3 regions of the Enterobacter roggenkampii genome follow, and region 1 is predicted to be linked to each of the others. Evidence: predicted binding sites of a transcription regulator. Region 1 holds the regulator's gene; each other region holds the start of a gene.
What was found. Region 1 encodes LexA, which represses DNA repair genes until DNA is damaged. Its sites were predicted from a motif close to TNCTGTATGTACATACAGNA; they were not measured.
Positions count from the first base shown of each region.

Region 2: the regulator LexA is predicted to act here: its motif matches at 3,673-3,692, upstream of umuD (translesion error-prone DNA polymerase V autoproteolytic subunit).
Region 3: the regulator LexA is predicted to act here: its motif matches at 2,724-2,743, upstream of metR (HTH-type transcriptional regulator MetR).

Region 1 covers NZ_CP017184.1:318,207-324,215, reverse strand. The annotation lists gene BFV67_RS01480 (conjugal transfer protein TraF) at 1-328, opposite strand, end outside; gene BFV67_RS01475 (cupin domain-containing protein) at 501-989, opposite strand; gene zur (zinc uptake transcriptional repressor Zur) at 1,105-1,617, shown strand; gene BFV67_RS01465 (CsbD family protein) at 1,687-1,896, opposite strand; gene dinF (MATE family efflux transporter DinF) at 2,017-3,354, opposite strand; gene lexA (transcriptional repressor LexA) at 3,418-4,026, opposite strand; gene BFV67_RS01450 (diacylglycerol kinase) at 4,135-4,503, opposite strand; gene plsB (glycerol-3-phosphate 1-O-acyltransferase PlsB) at 4,658-6,009, shown strand, end outside.
Region 2 covers NZ_CP017184.1:1,993,379-1,999,387, reverse strand. The annotation lists partial or broken gene BFV67_RS09380 (SDR family oxidoreductase) at 1-972, opposite strand, end outside; gene BFV67_RS09375 (LysR family transcriptional regulator) at 1,070-1,966, shown strand; gene umuC (translesion error-prone DNA polymerase V subunit UmuC) at 1,974-3,236, opposite strand; gene umuD (translesion error-prone DNA polymerase V autoproteolytic subunit) at 3,220-3,654, opposite strand; gene BFV67_RS09360 (aldo/keto reductase family oxidoreductase) at 3,814-4,680, opposite strand; gene tcp (methyl-accepting chemotaxis citrate transducer) at 4,824-6,009, shown strand, end outside.
Region 3 covers NZ_CP017184.1:4,501,043-4,507,051, forward strand. The annotation lists gene BFV67_RS21160 (dienelactone hydrolase family protein) at 1-353, shown strand, start outside; gene metE (5-methyltetrahydropteroyltriglutamate--homocysteine S-methyltransferase) at 398-2,659, opposite strand; gene metR (HTH-type transcriptional regulator MetR) at 2,775-3,728, shown strand; gene BFV67_RS21175 (carboxylate/amino acid/amine transporter) at 3,616-4,515, opposite strand; gene yigL (sugar/pyridoxal phosphate phosphatase YigL) at 4,598-5,398, opposite strand; gene pldB (lysophospholipase L2) at 5,430-6,009, opposite strand, start outside.

The DNA of each region.
Region 1 (6,009 bases):
TAATTTCTCGTGGCGTGAGATTATCAACCACATCCTTGTAGTGATTAATTTTGTCGTTGATGTTATCAATCTCGTCCTGAAGATTGTCTTCATCCGTGATTTGCGCGCCAACCGAAGGCAATATGACCGTCACATCATCGTCCGGCTTTGCCTTTGCCAGCAGCGCGGGGTTGATTAACGCCCCACTACCATAGCTCCCCGAAGCCACGCCGGTGCCACCCATTGCGTCGCTGCGTGATTCTGTCCAGGTATTGGCTGCTCCCGCCTGATTTGCCATAAACAAGGAGACAGCAATGCTAACCACCGAAAATTTAAAATTTTTTTTCACAGTATGCCCGTTATAGTCTGTTATGAAATAACCCCTGTCTGTTATCACCCAAACAGGAACGAACTATTGCTGTGAATAAGTAGTAAAAGACCCGCTATTTCTTTCCCTAAGTAAAACTCCCTTACGGCCTGTTATATTTTGTGACGGCCCTCAATATTTATAGAAGAGGAAATTATTTTTTCCCAGGTTTTCCATCATGCGGCCCAAAAAACTGCGGGGGATGATCTACCCAGCGATCTTCCCGCGTGGCGGCATACACGGGGTTGAGCGGGTAGTAGATACGGTTGTGCTTCTTGTTGGCCTCGCCAACGACCAGGAGCTGAACCTCATCGTCCGTGTTGTTGATAAAGGTATGACAGATGCCGGTTCCGGCGGGAAAACCTACGCTGTCGCCAGGCTCCAGCTTCCACAAGTAGCCGTTAATCCAGGCTTCAGGGTAGCCTTCGAGCACGTAAACAAACTCTTCTTCGTCGCTCTCCGCATGCGGATAGGACGTTCTGCGCCCAGGCGGCAGGCGCTCATGATGGATGCCAATACGCCCGAGCCCAAGCTTGCGAGCCAGCGGAGCACCAATGGAAAACAGCTCATCGCTGTCGGGGTAGGTCGAGTCATCCGCGCCTTCCACGTCGCGCCAGTGTCGAATGCAGTCAGGTCTTTTCATTCTGGTTCTCCCGGTTTTCGATGGGTCAGGTATAGCACAGACTGGCGGATCTCGGTGTTTTTAGCAGAACATGATAAAGTGAAGGTTTTCCGTCCTATAACATCCGGGGTGCTACATGGATAAGTCCACAAAAGAGCTGTTAGCGCAGGCCGAAAAGCTGTGTGCGCAACGCAATGTGCGCCTGACTCCGCAGCGCCTTGAAGTATTACGTCTGATGAGCCTGCAGCAGGGTGCCATCAGCGCCTACGATCTGCTGGATCTACTCCGCGAAAGCGAGCCGCAGGCAAAGCCGCCGACGGTCTATCGCGCGCTGGATTTCCTGCTTGAACAAGGGTTCGTGCACAAGGTGGAATCCACCAACAGCTATGTGCTATGCCATCTGTTCGATCAGCCCACCCACACATCGGCGATGTTTATCTGTGACCGCTGCGGCGTGGTGAAAGAAGAGGCTGCGGAAGGCGTGGAAGATATTATGCATACGCTGGCAGCGAAAATGGGCTTTGCCCTGCGTCATAACGTGATTGAAGCGCACGGGCTCTGTTCCGCGTGCGTGGAGGTGGAAGCCTGTCGCCATCAGGACGCGTGTCAGCACGACCACTCTATCCTGGTGAAGAAAAAGCCGCGTTAGCGGCAAAAGAAAAGGCGGCTCATGGCCGCCCTCAGGGTGTACTTCCTTATACTTTCGGGTGTAGCCCGGTTACCAGCGGTAGTCGTTGCGTTTTTCCCAGTCGCCCACTTCTTTTTCCGCCTGGTCTTTTGCGTAGCCGTAACGCTCCTGGATTTTACCGACAAGCTGATCGCGTTTACCTTCGATGACGGTCATGTCGTCATCCGTCAGCTTACCCCACTGTTCTTTCGCTTTACCTTTGAACTGCTTCCAGTTGCCGCCGATTTCGTCTTTATTCATCATCGTGTCCTCTTCGTTAAGCGTCGGGTCGTAACGTCCGTTACGTTCTTTTCTGCTGGACGTGATAATTATTGTAGTTAAGGATTCCGTGGTTAATTTCATATTCGGAATCTTTAACCGTCACGATATATCGGAGCGCGAGGGAAACCAGGTATTGTTTTGCCAGTGCCGGTGCCAGATAAACGCCAGCGATAACCCGCGCAGCGAGAGGAAGACGGCCAGGGCCAGCCACAGGCCATGATTACCCAGCCAGGGGAGCGTCAGCAGCGTCAGGCCAAATCCGGCCGCCGCGACAGCCATACTGTTGCGCATTTCGGCTCCGCGCGTCGCCCCAATAAACATGCCGTCCAGCAGATAACACCAGACGCCAACCACCGGTAAGACGACTTGCCAGATGAGATAGTGGCTCGCCAGCTCGCGCAGCGCAGGGAGAGAGGTAAGCAATGCAACGATTTGCTCACCGAAGCAGGCGTAAACCAGACCAAAGGCCAGCGCCACCAGCCCCGACTGACGGCAGGCAGCCCGCCACACCTCCCGAAGCTGCCCGCTTTCGCGCGCGCCGTACGCCTGCCCGGAATGCGCTTCGACCGCGTAGGCAAATCCGTCCAGCGCATAGGCGGTAAAGGTCAGAAGCGTCAACAATACCGCATTCACCGCAACGATTTCCGGCCCCAGTCGAGCCCCGAAAACCGTCAGCGCACCGAAGCAGAGCTGAAGAAGAAGCGAGCGCAACATGATGTCACGGTTGAGCGCCAGCAGCTTACGGATATTGCCGCGCCATGCGGTTTTGAGCAGCGCCAGGGAGATCCCGCGCATGGCCAGCACACGCCGGACCATCCACAAGCCAATGATAAAGGTCCCGTATTCGGCAATCGCCGTCGCCAGCGCCGCGCCCTGCACGTTCATATGCAGACCCATGACCAGCCAGACGTCCAGAACAATGTTGAGCAGGTTACCCACCACCAGCAAAATCACGGGCGCGCGGGCGTACTGCACGCCCAGTAGCCACCCCAGCAGAACCAGGTTTGCCAGCGAGGCGGGTGCGCTGAGCCAGCGGATTTCCAGGAACCGTCGCGCCTGCGCCAGTACCGCTTCGCTGCCACCGACGATATGAAGCGCAAGATCGATCAGGGGGGCCCGCAATACAACGATTAACGCACCCGCGCCAAGCGCGAGGATCAGCGGCTGCACCAGTGCGCGCGCCAGACGCAGCGGATCTTTCGCGCCATAAGCCTGTGCGGTAAGACCGGTGGTACTCATGCGCAAAAAGAGCAGCAGCATAAACAGGAAGCTGGTTGCCGTCGCGCCAATCGCCACGCCGCCAAGATAAACCGGTGAATCAAGATGGCCTATAACGGCAGTATCAACCAGCCCCAGCAAGGGCACGGTAATATTGGAGAAAATCATCGGCAGAGCAAGACGCCACAATGCCTTATCGGATGCCGTCAGCAGTGACATGAAAGATACCGGGAGTGGGGAATGAATCAGGCTACAGCGGTGCCATAGCCTGTCAGGAAGAGATTACAGCCATTCACCGTTGCGAATCACGCCTACCGCCAGACCTTCAATAGAGAAGCTCTGTTCGCGGAGGTCGACCACAATCGGGGTGAACTCGCTGTTTTCGGGCAGCAACTGAACAGTGTTACCCTGCTTTTTCAGACGCTTAACGGTCACTTCGTCATCAATGCGTGCGACCACGACCTGGCCGTTTCGCACGTCCTGGGTTTTATGCACCGCAAGCAGATCGCCATCAAGAATGCCGATGTCTTTCATCGACATGCCGCTGACGCGCAGCAGGAAATCAGCGCTCGGTTTGAACATGCCGGGATCGACCTGGTAGTGACCTTCAATATGCTGTTGTGCCAGCAGCGGCTCACCTGCAGCAACACGCCCTATCAGCGGAATGCCCGTCTCTTCTTCCACCAGCAGGCGGATACCACGCGACGCGCCTGACACAATCTCAATCACACCCTTACGCGCCAGCGCTTTCAGGTGTTCCTCGGCAGCATTCGGAGAACGGAAGCCCAGACGCTGCGCGATTTCCGCACGCGTGGGTGGCATACCCGTCTGGCCGATATGATCCCGAATGAGATCAAACACCTCTTGCTGCCTGGTCGTTAACGCTTTCATTCCGCCCCCTGGGTGTATATACAGTTATGCTGTGAGTATATACAGTCAAAGGCGATTTTGGAACCAAAAACTGCACAAAAAACCAGGGACTTAATTATTCCTCGAGGCTCATAGGAAATGTGACCAAAGCAGGGTGACCCAGGTGATAACGGCAGTGATAATCGCCAGCAACACGGCAGCAGAGCCCATGTCTTTTGCACGGCCAGAAAGCTCATGGAAATCGGAACCAATGCGATCAACAACGGCCTCAATAGCGCTATTAAGAATTTCCACTATCATCACCAGAAGTACGGAACCGATAAGCAGTACGCGGGTAATCGCATCAACATCAAGGAAACAGGCGACGATCACCGCGATGATTGCGGCGACGCCCTCCTGGCGAAAAGCGGCTTCGTTGACCCATGCGGCACGGAAACCTTTCCATGAATAGCCGGCGGCTTTGATGATACGCGTTAACCCAGTGGTATTATTGGCCATTAAAAGAACCTTTTTTAAAAAAGAGCGTCATTAACATGAGGCGGAGCGCGTTTCGCTACAGCCTGAAGTATGACGGGTAACAACAGAAATTTTGCGCGCTTTCTGTTATCCTTGCGCCGCAATTGCATTATTAACCAGAGGCTTTACATCGTTTATGTCCGGCTGGCCACGAATTTACTACAAATTACTTAATTTACCATTAAGCATCCTGGTAAAAAGCAAGTCTATCCCAGCAGAACCCGCGCTGGAACTGGGGCTCGATACGTCGCGCCCTATTATGTACGTTTTGCCTTATAACTCGAAGGCAGACTTACTGACGCTTCGCGCCCAGTGTCTGGCGCATGACTTACCTGACCCGCTTGAACCGCTGGAAGTTGACGGTACGCTGCTGCCGCGCTACGTCTTCATCCACGGCGGGCCGCGCGTATTTACCTATTACACGCCGAAAGAAGAGTCCATCAAGCTGTTCCATGACTATCTCGACCTGCACCGCAGCAACCCCGAGCTGGATGTGCAGATGGTGCCGGTATCGGTGATGTTTGGTCGTCGTCCGGGTCGTGAAAAAGGCGAAGAGAATCCGCCGCTGCGCATGCTTAACGGCATCCAGAAGTTCTTCGCGGTCTCCTGGCTGGGACGCGACAGCTTTGTGCGTTTCTCCCCTTCCGTTTCGCTGCGTCGCATGGCGGACGAGCACGGCACCGACAAGATCATCGCGCAAAAACTGGCGCGCGTGGCGCGTATGCACTTCGCTCGTCAGCGCCTGGCGGCCGTAGGGCCACGCCTCCCGGCGCGTCAGGATCTGTTCAACAAGCTGTTGGCTTCAAAAGCGATCGCCCGCGCCGTTGAAGACGAAGCGCGCAGCAAGAAAATTTCGCATGAGAAAGCTCAGCAGAACGCCATTGCGCTGATGGAAGAGATCGCAGCGAACTTCTCTTACGAGATGATTCGCCTGTCCGATCGTATTCTCGGCTTTACCTGGAACCGCCTGTATCAGGGCATCAACGTCCATAACGCCGAGCGCGTGCGTCAGCTGGCGCACGATGGCCATGAGATTGTCTATGTCCCCTGCCACCGCAGCCACATGGACTACCTGCTCCTTTCCTACGTGCTCTATCACCAGGGGCTGGTGCCACCGCACATCGCAGCCGGTATCAACCTGAACTTCTGGCCCGCGGGCCCGATTTTCCGTCGCCTGGGCGCGTTCTTTATTCGTCGTACCTTCAAGGGCAACAAGCTCTACTCCACCGTGTTCCGCGAGTATCTGGGCGAGCTGTTCAGCCGCGGCTATTCCGTGGAATACTTCGTGGAGGGCGGTCGTTCCCGTACAGGTCGTCTGCTCGATCCGAAGACCGGCACGCTGTCGATGACCATCCAGGCCATGCTGCGCGGAGGTACCCGTCCGATCACGCTGGTGCCTATCTACATCGGCTACGAGCACGTGATGGAAGTGGGCACGTACGCGAAAGAGCTGCGTGGCGCGACCAAAGAGAAAGAGAGCCTGCCGCA
Region 2 (6,009 bases), 1.7 Mb from region 1:
CCTGCGCAGCTTGCTCCCGTCACCAAACATGTCGTAATTCCAGCTTAAGACAAAATCGGCAAACCGCCCGTCGCTCAGCTGCAGAATATCCGCTTCCACCAGCCGCTCTCCGGCAAGCTCGCGCCATACGCCGCGATAGTCCGTAAACAGCTGATGAAATGACAGCCTCACCGGCGGTGCAGAGTCCAGGTCAAACCAGCGTGCGATGCGCGGCCAGAGCTCGCTCCAGCGCCAGATATCGCCATTATTCACGTTGAACGCCTGATTCTGTGCCGCAGGTGACGCGGCGGCCCACAGCGTTGCCTCGGCCAGCAGCCCGGCGTCGGTATGGTCAACGATACTGTGCTAGGTCTGTTCCGAACCGGGAAAACGCAACGGTAAACCCAGCGCCTTGCACAGGGAGGCGTACAGGGCAATGCTCAGCGCAAGGTTCATGGCATTGCCCGGTACCGCACTCCCTACCACGCCCGGCCTGATGGCATTCCAGTGCCAGCGCTTTCCCCGCTGAAACTGGCTGAGCCACGCAAGCTGCGCGGCGTTAAATTCGGCACCCGGTACGACGGGATCGCTTTCGCGCGCCGGGGTTTTAAACGGCCCCAGATGCGCGCCGTAGACCTTGTACCCCTGCATCAGGCTTACCGTCTGCAAAGGTGCCGTTTTTTCGAGGATGCTGACCAGATTACGCAGCATGGTGACGTTCGGCTCAACCATGTCTTCCCAGTTCGCCGCGTTCGCCCAGGCGCTGTAAAAGAGATGGGTGGCACCGTCCAGGGAGCGCAGCGCCCGGGCGCTGTCCTTTTCATCCAGTAAATCGATCTTGACCATCGGAATGCCGTCAGGATGCGACCCGGCATGGCGGCTAAGGCCGATCACCTGCCACTGATGGTGCAGGAGCGTGTTGACCATCTGTCTGCCGACAATGCCGCTGGCGCCCGCGACCAGGGCGACGTTGTGTTGCTTCCTATTATTCATGGTATTTCTCCGGAAAGGGTGACAGACGCAGTGTGATATATTATTTTTTCTGGAGATATCCCATGAAACCGATGGCACTTATAAGCAAAATCATTAAATGAATAATAAGCTCAATGCCATTTCTACCTTTCTGCGCGTCGCTGAAGCGGGCTCGTTTTCAGCGGCTGCCCGTCAGACCGGTATTAAGCAGTCCGCCGTCAGTCAACAGATCGCGGCGCTTGAGGAAGAGCTTGGCGTGGTACTGCTGCACCGTACGACGCGTACGATGAAGCTGACCGAACAAGGGGAGCGCTACCGGCATGATATGCAGCTCGTGCTGGACGCCATGGGGGAAGCGGAGAGGCGTTTACATCCTGTCGATCATAGCGTTCAGGGACGCGTCCATGTCCAGTTGCCGAGCGGCCTGGGGCAGATCATTTTGCCGCATCTGCTGGCGTTACAGCGCCTGCATCCCGAGCTGCAGCTGATGCTTTCCCTGGATGACCGCCTTGCCGATCTGGTGGCGGAGGGCGTGGATGTCGCGATACGGCTGAGCAGCGAGCCTCCGCAGGCGCACGCGGCTCGCGTGCTGGGACGGATTGAAGCTGCACTGTTTGCCGCTCCCGGTTTTCAGGCGGTACACGCGGTCAGCGAACTGGCGACGCTGCCACACGTACGGTTCAGCGGCATTCCGCCGGATGCTCCCCTGCGCCTGATGTCTGACGCGGAGACGGTCGAGGTCAACGTGAATACCGTTTTCCGTGCCAACACCAGTGAGGCGCTGCTGCAGGCGCTGGAATCCGGCATGGGTATCGGCGGCATGCAGCGACCGCTCGTGGCCAGGGCTCTGCAGGCGGGCACGCTGGTACCGGTGCTGCCCGACTGGCGGTTACCCGATCGCTTCCTCTATGCCGTTTATCCTGATGCCCGCTTTATTCCGCAGCGCGTCAGAAAGGTCGTCAGCGTGATTGAGCAATTACTGCCTGAGATCGCGACCCACAACGCCACAAAATAACCGCCTTTTACCTCGCCACCGGTAAATCCGCGTACCGCGTCGTATAGGCCGGTGACAACATCTCTCGCTTCATGGCCCACGGTTTCTCAATCCCCTGCCCGGCGAACCATATCTTCCCTTTGCCGGAGTGATTGACGCTGTCGATCATCTCCATCAGCGCCGCGCTGTTGGCGCGCAGGCGATTGTCGTCAAACAGATTAAGCTGAGCGACGCCGCTGCTGAAAAAGTCCGCCAGCATGACCCCAGCCTTCATATAGCGATACCCGTCGAGCCATATCCGCCCCAGCGCCTCCGTGGCGGCACGGATGATATCCCGCGAGTCATTGGTGGGCGTCATCAGGGTGACCGAAGCCTGATTACCGTAATAAATTTCGTTGTCCGCATGCGGGCTGGTGCGCACAAACACGCTGATAAAACGACAGTATTGATGCTCGCCGCGCAGTTTCTCTGCGGCGCGTTCCGCGTAGGCGCAAATCGCCTGGTGCATCTCTTCATATTGCGTAATGCGATGACCAAACGAACGGCTACAGATGATTTGCTGCTTCGTGGGGGTGTACTCTTCCAGGTCAAGACAGGGCTCACCGCGAAGCTCGCGCGCCGTACGCTCCAGCACCACGTTAAAATGTTTGCGAATGACCCACGAGGAGGCCTCCGCCAGTTCCAGCGCCGTGGTAATCCCCATCGCGTTCAGTTTTTTCGTGATGCGCCGCCCTACGCCCCATACCTCCTCTACCGGAACCTTTGCCAGCAGTTTACGCTGCCGCTCGCGGCCCGACAGATCGACCACGCCGCCGGTACTGGCCCAGCGTTTCGCCGCATAGTTGGCCAGCTTCGCCAGCGTTTTTGTCGGGGCAATGCCGACGCCAACGGTTAAACCCGTGTTTTTAAAGACCTGCGTGCGCATCTGGTGTCCGAACGCGTCCAGCGACATGCAGTTACCGATCCCTGAAACGTTCACGAACGCCTCGTCAATCGAGTAAATTTCTATGGCCGGAGCCAGATCCGTCAGCGTCTGCATCACCCGACTGCTGAGGTCGGCATACAGCGCATAGTTCGAACTGAAGACGTAAACCCTCGCCGGAAAAAGCTTCTCTTTGAATTTAAAATAGGGCTCACCCATTTTTATGCCGAACTGCTTTGCCTCCCGCGAGAGTGAAATTATGCAGCCGTCGTTGTTGGACACCACCACGATGGGCTTCCCCTCCAGATCGGGGCGGAATACCTTCTCGCAGGAGGCATAGAAGCTGTTCACATCAACCAGCGCGAACATGTTTATGCGTTTTAAGCGTGTGGGTGACGACGCCGAAGATCTGCAGCTCCTCTTCGGACTGAAAGGTAATCGGCTGATAGCGGGCGTTATGTGGCAACAGCCTCAGAACCGGGCGCGTCTGTAGCTCTTTCACCGTAAACTCACCGGCGACCGACGCCACGACGATATCCCCATGTTCGGCATTTAACGAGCGGTCAACCACCAGCAGATCGCCGTCGCCAATCCCCGCGCCAATCATGGAGTCTCCACTCACCTTGATAAAATAGGTCGCACTGGGGTGCCTCACTGCCAGCCGGTTAAGATCGAGACGATCCTCCACATAATCCTGCGCCGGGCTGGGAAACCCACAGGCAACACGTTCTAAAAACAAAGGTAGTTCAATGATTTGTTTTGGTTGATAAGAAAAGAGAGTGTCCATGATGCCTTTCTCGCCATATACTGTATATAAATACAGTATTACGGATTATGGTCAGGGATCAAGGTCATTTCCGGAAGCGAACCCAAACGCGTTGAAGTGTCAGAAGATTTAAAACGCGCAAAGCCCGGAAGCACATGTCGGGCTTTGCGCCTGTGACGATCAGTCCATCAGCGTATTCAATGTTTCCAGCGCGTCAGGCGGCAGCTGCAGTTCCCCCGCCGCGAGGTTTTGCCGCAGATGCGCCACGGAAGAGGTGCCCGGGATCAGCAGGATATTCGGAGAACGCTGCAGCAACCATGCCAGCGCAACCTGCATTGCCGTGACGCCCAGTGAATCCGCGACAGCCTTCAGCCCGGACGATTGCAGCGGCGTAAAGCCGCCCAGAGGGAAGAACGGCACATACGCAATCCCCTGCTGCGCGAGCAGATCCACCAGCGCATCGTCACCCCGGTTCACAATGTTGTACATGTTCTGCACGCACACCACCGGCACCATCTTCTGCGCTTCCGCGACCTGGGTGGCCGTGACGTTGCTCAAACCAATATGCCGCACCAGCCCCTGCTGCTGTAATTCTGCCAGGGTGGAGAGCGGTTCAGCAATCGACCCTTCCGCTGGCCCGTGCGCGCTAAACATGATCCGCAGGTTCACCACGTCCAGCACGTCCAGCTGCAGATTACGCAGGTTGTCATGCACCGCCTGCGTCAGCTCCTGCGCAGAAAAGGCCGGCAGCCAGGCGCCTTTGTCGTTGCGACGGGCGCCAATCTTGGTGACGATCGTCAGATCGTCCCGGTAAGGATGAAGCGCCTCGCGGATCAGCTGGTTCGTGATATGAGGACCATAAAAATCACTGGTATCAATGTGGTTCACTCCCGCCGCCACGGCCTCGCGTAACACGTCCAGCGCGGCCTGCTTATCCTTCGGTGGCCCAAAGACGCCCGGCCCGGCCAGCTGCATCGCGCCGTAGCCCAGCCGTTTCACCGTCCGCGTCCCGAGCGCGTATGTCCCGCTTTTATCAATGCTGCTCATGTTGACCTTCCTCATAAAAATGATCCGGATTTACAACAGGTTCCCAAAAGGGCCCCTTAGTTAAGCGCGAGTTAATTAAAGTTTACATTCTCTACGACGATAGTAATGAAGTAACCCTGCATCTTCTCTAACGGACGACCGCTATGCTGAAAAATCTGCACGTGATTACCGGTATTATCTTTGCCCTCACCATATTCTGCCTGCTGCAAGTTGTCACGGGAGGGTTGTTCTACTCTGCCGTCAGTAACGATCGCCATAACTTCCAGAACTCCGGCGTGCTCAATGCCCAGCAGGAAAGCCTGAGCGACAGCGTGAACACGCTGGTGAAAACGCGCGTCACCGTCACCCGCGTGGCGATCCGCTACCTGAAAAACCAGCGTGACCCGGCTTCCCTGGCGGCGATCAATAAACTGCTGGGCACCGCAGGCGACTCGCTGGCAAAAGCCGAAGCCTATAACAAAGAGTGGCAGAAACTGCCGCAGGTTAAGGGCCAGGAGGCGGCATTGACCGACGAGATGCAGAAATCCTGGAACCAGATGCACGAAGTCATGCGTTTATCGATTGAGTATCTGCGCGCCGACAACTATCAGGCCTATGGCGATCTGGATGCGCAGCAGGCGCAGGACGATATGGAAGCGGTCTATAACCGCTGGCGCGCCGAAAACAACACCCTGCTGAAGGCCGCAACCGAAGAGAATCAGAGCAGCTTCACGCAGATGCAGTGGACGCTGGCGGCAATTCTGCTGGCCGTTATCGCGGTTCTGGTGGTCATCTGGCAGGGTTTACAGCACCTGCTGTTAAAACCACTCCACTCCATTATGGACCATATTCGCGCCATTGCAGGAGGCGACCTGACGCAGGAGATCGCTATCTCGGGCCGCAATGAGATGGGTCAGCTGGCCGCGGGCCTGCATGAGATGCAGCAGTCGCTGGTGACCACCGTCAGCGCCGTACGCGGAAGTACCGATTCCATCTACACCGGCGCAGGCGAAATTGCCGCAGGAAGCAACGATCTTTCCGCCCGCACCGAGCAGCAGGCCGCCTCGCTCGAAGAGACCGCCGCCAGCATGGAAGAGCTGACCGCGACGGTTAAACAGAACTCCGATAACGCCCGTCAGGCCACGCTGCTGGCGAAAAACGCCTCTGAAACGGCCGCGCGCGGCGGTCACGTCGTGGATAACGTGGTTCGCACCATGAACGAGATCGCCGACAGTTCGCAGCAAATTGCGCATATTACCGGCGTGATTGACAGCATCGCGTTCCAGACGAACATTCTGGCGCTTAACGCCGCGGTGGAAGCGGCACGCGCCGGGGAACAGGGGCGTGGCT
Region 3 (6,009 bases), 570 kb from region 1:
GGCTGTATGCCGCGCATAACCCGCAGCTTAAAGCCGCTGTGGCCTGGTACGGTAAACTGGTAGGTGAAAAAACGCTCAATTCACCGAAACATCCCGTGGATATCGCCACGGACTTAAATGCGCCTGTGTTGGGGCTTTATGGCGGTCAGGACACCGGTATTTCGCTGGATTCGGTAGAGACCATGCGCCATGCGCTCCGTGCGGCCAATGCGAAGGCGGAGATCGTGGTGTATCCGGATGCCGGGCACGCGTTTAACGCGGATTATCGTCCGAGCTATCACGCGGAATCAGCCAAAGACGGCTGGCAGAGAATGCTGGCGTGGTTCAGCCAGTACGGCGGTAAAAAAGCGTAAAAAAAAGCCCGGTGGCGTCTACGCCTTACCGGGCCTACGCATCATCAAGCCTGACGCAAGTTTTGCGCCGCCTTCACCATGTTCGCCAGCGCGGCGCGCGTCTCCGGCCAGCCGCGAGTTTTCAGGCCGCAGTCCGGGTTCACCCACAGACGCTCAGCCGGAATGCGCTGGGCCGCTTTTTTCAGCAGCGACTCAATCCACTCCACGCTCGGCACGTTCGGAGAGTGGATGTCGTACACCCCCGGACCGATTTCGTTCGGGTAGTCGAACTCTTCAAACGACTCCAGCAGCTCCATGTCTGAACGCGAGGTCTCGATGGTGATCACGTCAGCGTCCAGCGCGGCAATCGAATCCATGATGTCGTTGAATTCGCAGTAACACATGTGGGTGTGGATCTGGGTGTCGTCCTTCGCCACCGCGGCGTTGATGCGGAATGCCTCCACGCCCCACTTCAGGTAGGCATCCCAGTCGCTGCGGCGCAGCGGCAGACCTTCGCGCAGGGCCGGTTCGTCAATCTGGATGATGCCTATGCCTGCAGCTTCCAGATCTGCCACTTCATCACGCAGCGCCAGCGCGATTTGCTTCGCGATGGTCTCGCGGGTTACGTCCTCACGCGGGAAGGACCAGCAAAGAATGGTCACCGGACCGGTGAGCATGCCTTTTACCGGCTTGTCGGTCAGGGACTGGGCGTACTTCGCCCACTCAACCGTGATCGGCTCCGGACGGCTGACGTCACCGATGACCACCGGCGGCTTGACGCAGCGGGAGCCATAGCTTTGCACCCAGCCGTTCTGGGTAAAGACGAACCCGTCCAGGTGTTCACCGAAGTATTCCACCATGTCGTTACGCTCGGCCTCTCCGTGCACCAGCACGTCCAGCCCCAGCCGCTCCTGCTCGGTAATCGCCTGCTTGATGTGTTCGGCAATCCCGGTGCGGTAGTGATTCGCATCCAGATTCCCCTTTTTGAAGTCCAGACGCAGGCCGCGGATTTCGGTGGTCTGCGGGAAGGAACCGATAGTGGTGGTTGGCCACGCGGGCAGGTTGAAGCGGGCGCGCTGGGCTTCGGCACGGACTTCATACGGGCTCTGGCGCTGGCTGTCCTGAGCGGTGATGGCCGCCAGGCGTTTTTCCACCGCCGGGTTGTGCACGCGAGCCGAGTGGCGGCGCGCCTGGATTGGCACACTCCATTCGCGAATCGCCGCCGTGTCGCCGCTGTTCAGCGCATCGCGCAGCAGCGCCAGCTCTTCACATTTTTGCAGGGCGAAGGCAAACCAGCTTTTTACTTCAGGGTCGAGACGGGTTTCCACGCTCAGATCGATCGGACTGTGCAGCAGCGAGCAGGACGAGGCCACCCACAGCTCGCGTTTGCCAACGATGTCTTTAATTTGTGCGTATTTCTCGGTCAGATCGGCGCGCCAGACGTTACGGCCGTTGACCAGACCGGCGGAGAGCAGCCAGTCTGCTGGCAGGCGCTTGTGCAGTTCTGCGACGTCATCTTTGCCGTGCACCAGGTCAACGTGCAGACCCTGCACCGGCAATCTGGTGATGGTGCTGAGGTTCGGCGTCACACCTTCAAAGTAGGTGGTAAGCAACAGCTTCACCTGCCCGTTGAGTGCATCGTAAGCCGGTTTGAAAGCATCAAGCCAAACCTGCGGCAGCTCAAGCACCAGCGCGGGCTCGTCGATTTGCACCCACTGAATGCCGCGTTTGCCCAGTTCAATCAGCACCTGTTTGTAGACCGGCAGAATGTCCTTCAGCAGGCTCAGACGATCGAACTGCTCGCCTTTGACTTTCCCCAACCACAGATAGGTCACTGGCCCCAACAGTACGGGTTTCACCTGGTGGCCCAGCGCCAGCGCTTCGTCCACTTCATCCAGAAGCTGCGTCCAGGTCAGCCTGAACTGCTGCCCTTTTACGAACTCCGGCACCATATAGTGATAGTTAGTGTTAAACCATTTGGTCATTTCCGCCGCTGCCGCTGGCTCACCCGTTGGCGCACGGCCACGGCCGATGCGGAACAGGGTATCGATATCTACCGATCCATCGTTGTTCTGATGACGAGCCGGCACGTTGCCAAGCAGCAGGCTGGTCGTCAGAACATGGTCGTACCAGGCGAAATCGCCCACCGGCAGCAGGTCAATTCCCGCCTGCTTCTGCTGCGCCCAGTGACGGGCGCGCAGCTCGCGCCCCACTGCCAGCAGTTCTTCACGGGTGGCGTTCCCCGCCCAGTAGCTTTCTTGCGCTTTTTTCAGCTCGCGACGCAGGCCAACGCGAGGGAAACCGAGAGTGTGATTGCGGATTGTCATGGTATGCCCCTTGTGAAATTCGTTATTTAGACGTCCAGATGTTTACACTTCTATAATTGGCAGGTACTGTATATTCCTCAAGCGCAAAATGTTCATGGCGAAGTGAAGGACTTTCATGATCGAGATAAAACACCTGAAAACGCTACAAGCGTTGCGGAACTGCGGATCGCTCGCAGCAGCGGCGGCCACGCTGCACCAGACCCAGTCCGCCCTTTCTCACCAGTTCAGCGATCTGGAACAACGCCTCGGCTTCCGTCTTTTTGTGCGTAAGAGCCAGCCGCTGCGCTTTACGCCACAGGGCGAAATTTTGCTTCAGCTGGCGAATCAGGTTCTGCCGCAGATCGCCAGCGCGCTGCAGGCGTGTAACGAACCGCAGCAGACCACGCTGCGTATCGCCATTGAATGCCACAGCTGTATTCAGTGGCTGACCCCCGCGCTTGAGAACTTCCGCCAGAAGTGGCCGCAGGTGGAAATGGACTTTAAATCCGGCGTGACGTTCGACCCGCAGCCCTCGCTGCAGCAGGGCGAGCTGGATCTGGTGATGACGTCCGATATTCTGCCGCGCAGCGGCCTGCACTATTCGCCGATGTTTGATTATGAGGTGCGCCTGGTGCTGGCACCGGACCATCCGCTGGCGACCAAAACGCGCATCACGCCGGAAGACCTGGCAACGGAAACGCTGCTGATTTACCCGGTGCAGCGCAGTCGTCTGGATATCTGGCGCCACTTCCTGCAGCCCGCTGGCATTAGCCCGCAGCTGAAAAGCGTGGATAACACCTTGCTGTTGATTCAGATGGTGGCGGCCAGCATGGGTATCGCGGCGCTGCCGCACTGGGTGGTGGAGAGTTTTGAACGCCAGGGCCTGGTGGTCACCAAAACCCTGGGTGAAGGACTGTGGAGCCGGCTGTACGCCGCCGTGCGCGATGGCGAGCAGCGTCAGCCGATTACGGAGGCGTTTATTCGCTCAGCGCGGAACCACGCGTGCGACCATCTTCCGTTTGTGCGGAGCGCGGAGCGACCCAGCGTCGATGGACCCACAGCGAAGCCAGGATCACCGCTCCCCCAATAAGGAAGCTCGGCCAGTGCGGCTGTTGCTGCCAGATGGCAAGGTTGACCAGCAGCCCTGCAGGAACATGTACGTTGTTCATGATCCCGAGCGTACCGGCGTCGACCTGCGTCGCGCCGTAGTTCCACATGAAGTACCCCAACCCGGAAGCCACGACGCCCAGCCAGACCAGAACACCCCACTGTACGGTGGTGGTCGGCAGCTTTTGCGGGTTACCCAGCATAAACCACGCCGCCACCGCGACGATCGCGGCCCCCATGTAGAACCACGCAAACGCGTTATGCTGCGGCATCGGACGGGTTTCCATCAGGCGTTTGTAGCCCACCATGCCGATGGCGAAGCTGATGTTGGCGAGCTGGACGAACATCAGCCCGGTCCAGAAGTGATCGCTCACTTTGTCGTAGCGAATAATTGCCGCGCCAATCACCGCCAGCGCCGCACTCAGCAGATATCCCCAGCGCAGGCGGCGCTTGCTGAGCAAATCGTAGATCAGCGTGATATAGAGCGGTGTTAGCACGGTGAACAGCAGGAATTCCGAGACGGACAGGTAGACGTAAGCCCGGAAGCTGAACAGGTACATGATGCCGAGCTGCATCGCCCCCACCAGCATATACAGCACAATCGTTTTCAGCGACTGCCCGCGCGTGCGCAGAAACGGCAGGAACACCAGCGCCGCCAGCCCCACGCGCATCAGCACCGAGAAGTAGCTGTCGACCGAACCGGCAAGATATTCGCCAATCAGGCTAAAGGAGAAGGCCCACAGGATAGTGGTGATAATGAGTAGCGCCACAATGCTTGTCTCTCAGAAAGAAGGACAGGCATTGTAGCGAACTCTTTAGTTGACAACTGAGCAATAAACAACCGAATGAAGATTATTCAAGGAACAGCTTGCGCAGGTATTTCGGTACCGCGTTGTCAGCGTTAGAACCAATCACCTCCAGCTCCGGGTGCAGATCTTTCAGACGCTGATGCGCGTTCTGCATGATGCAGCCCTTACCCGCCATCGACAGCATTTCAGCATCGTTCATGCCGTCACCAAAGGCGATACAGTCTTTCAGCTCGAAGCCCAGACGTTTCGCGACCGCTTCCAGCGCGTGCCCTTTGGAGACGCCTCCCGCCATCACTTCCAGACAGGTCAGGGTTGAGAAGCTGACGTTGACGCGATCGCCCCAGCGGGCGTTGATCGCCTGTTCCAGCGGCAGCAGCTCTTCGTGGCTGTCGCAGGTGAAGAACACCTTGCTGATCCCCTCCGGCTCAAGCAGGCCTGGCTCGTACAGGGAGTAGTTGAATACGGCTTCCTTGAAGAAACGCATCTCATCCGGGCGGTGGCGGTTCATGAACCAGTCGTCGTCGCGGTAAACGTTCGTAACGATAGCCGGGTTGTTGTGCACCACGCCGAACAGATCGGCGGCAATATCGCGATCCAGGTTGTGGGTAAAGATCAGGTTGCCGTCGGTATCGTGCACACGCGCACCGTTGGAGGTGATCATGTACGATTTGATCTCAAGATTATCGCGGATCTGCCCCACGTCGACGTGGTGGCGGCCGGTGGCAAATACGAAGTTCACGCCACGGGCGGTCAGAAGCTTCAGGGTCTCTTTCGCGTAAGGCGACAGCGTGTGGTCAGGGGAAAGCAGCGTGCCATCTAAATCAGATGCAACAACCTGGTACATAGGGATTTCAACCTCTGGTGGAAAACAAAAATCAATTATGCCTGTTGAAAAATTCAACAATGGCGTTGAGCGCGACTGAGCGCATAGCGTCCTTTTCAAAAAGGATCTCATGGTACGCGCCGTTAATGACCAGCGGTTTTCCCCCTTCACAAGGGTGACCGGCGGCAGCGCGCAGTTCACAATAGCGGTCATGCATGCGGTTATCCACCACACGCTCTTCTTCCGCCTGAATCAGGAGTGTTGGCGTGTCGTCGTTGTCGACACCAGCCAGCACCTGCTCACCGGCAAGGATGCCTTCCCGTACCCAGTGATATGTCGGGCCACCCACGCGCAGGCGGGGCTCATCGGCATAAAAACGCAGGTTACGACGATAGCGCTGGCGACTGTGCGTCAGCACGTTCATCGCAAACGGCAGCGCCCGCCAGCGTCCCGTCCCGATGGCATAGCCTTCCCGAATGCGCTGATGGCCCTCAGCCCAGTCGAGAATATGGCGTACCATCCAGTCAGGAAAGCGCATGACGATGCCATACATCGGCGCGGTGAGCGCAATGGCGTCGCACTGGTGAGCGTGGCGCTGTAAAAACAGCGTTGAAATCGCACCGCCCATTGAG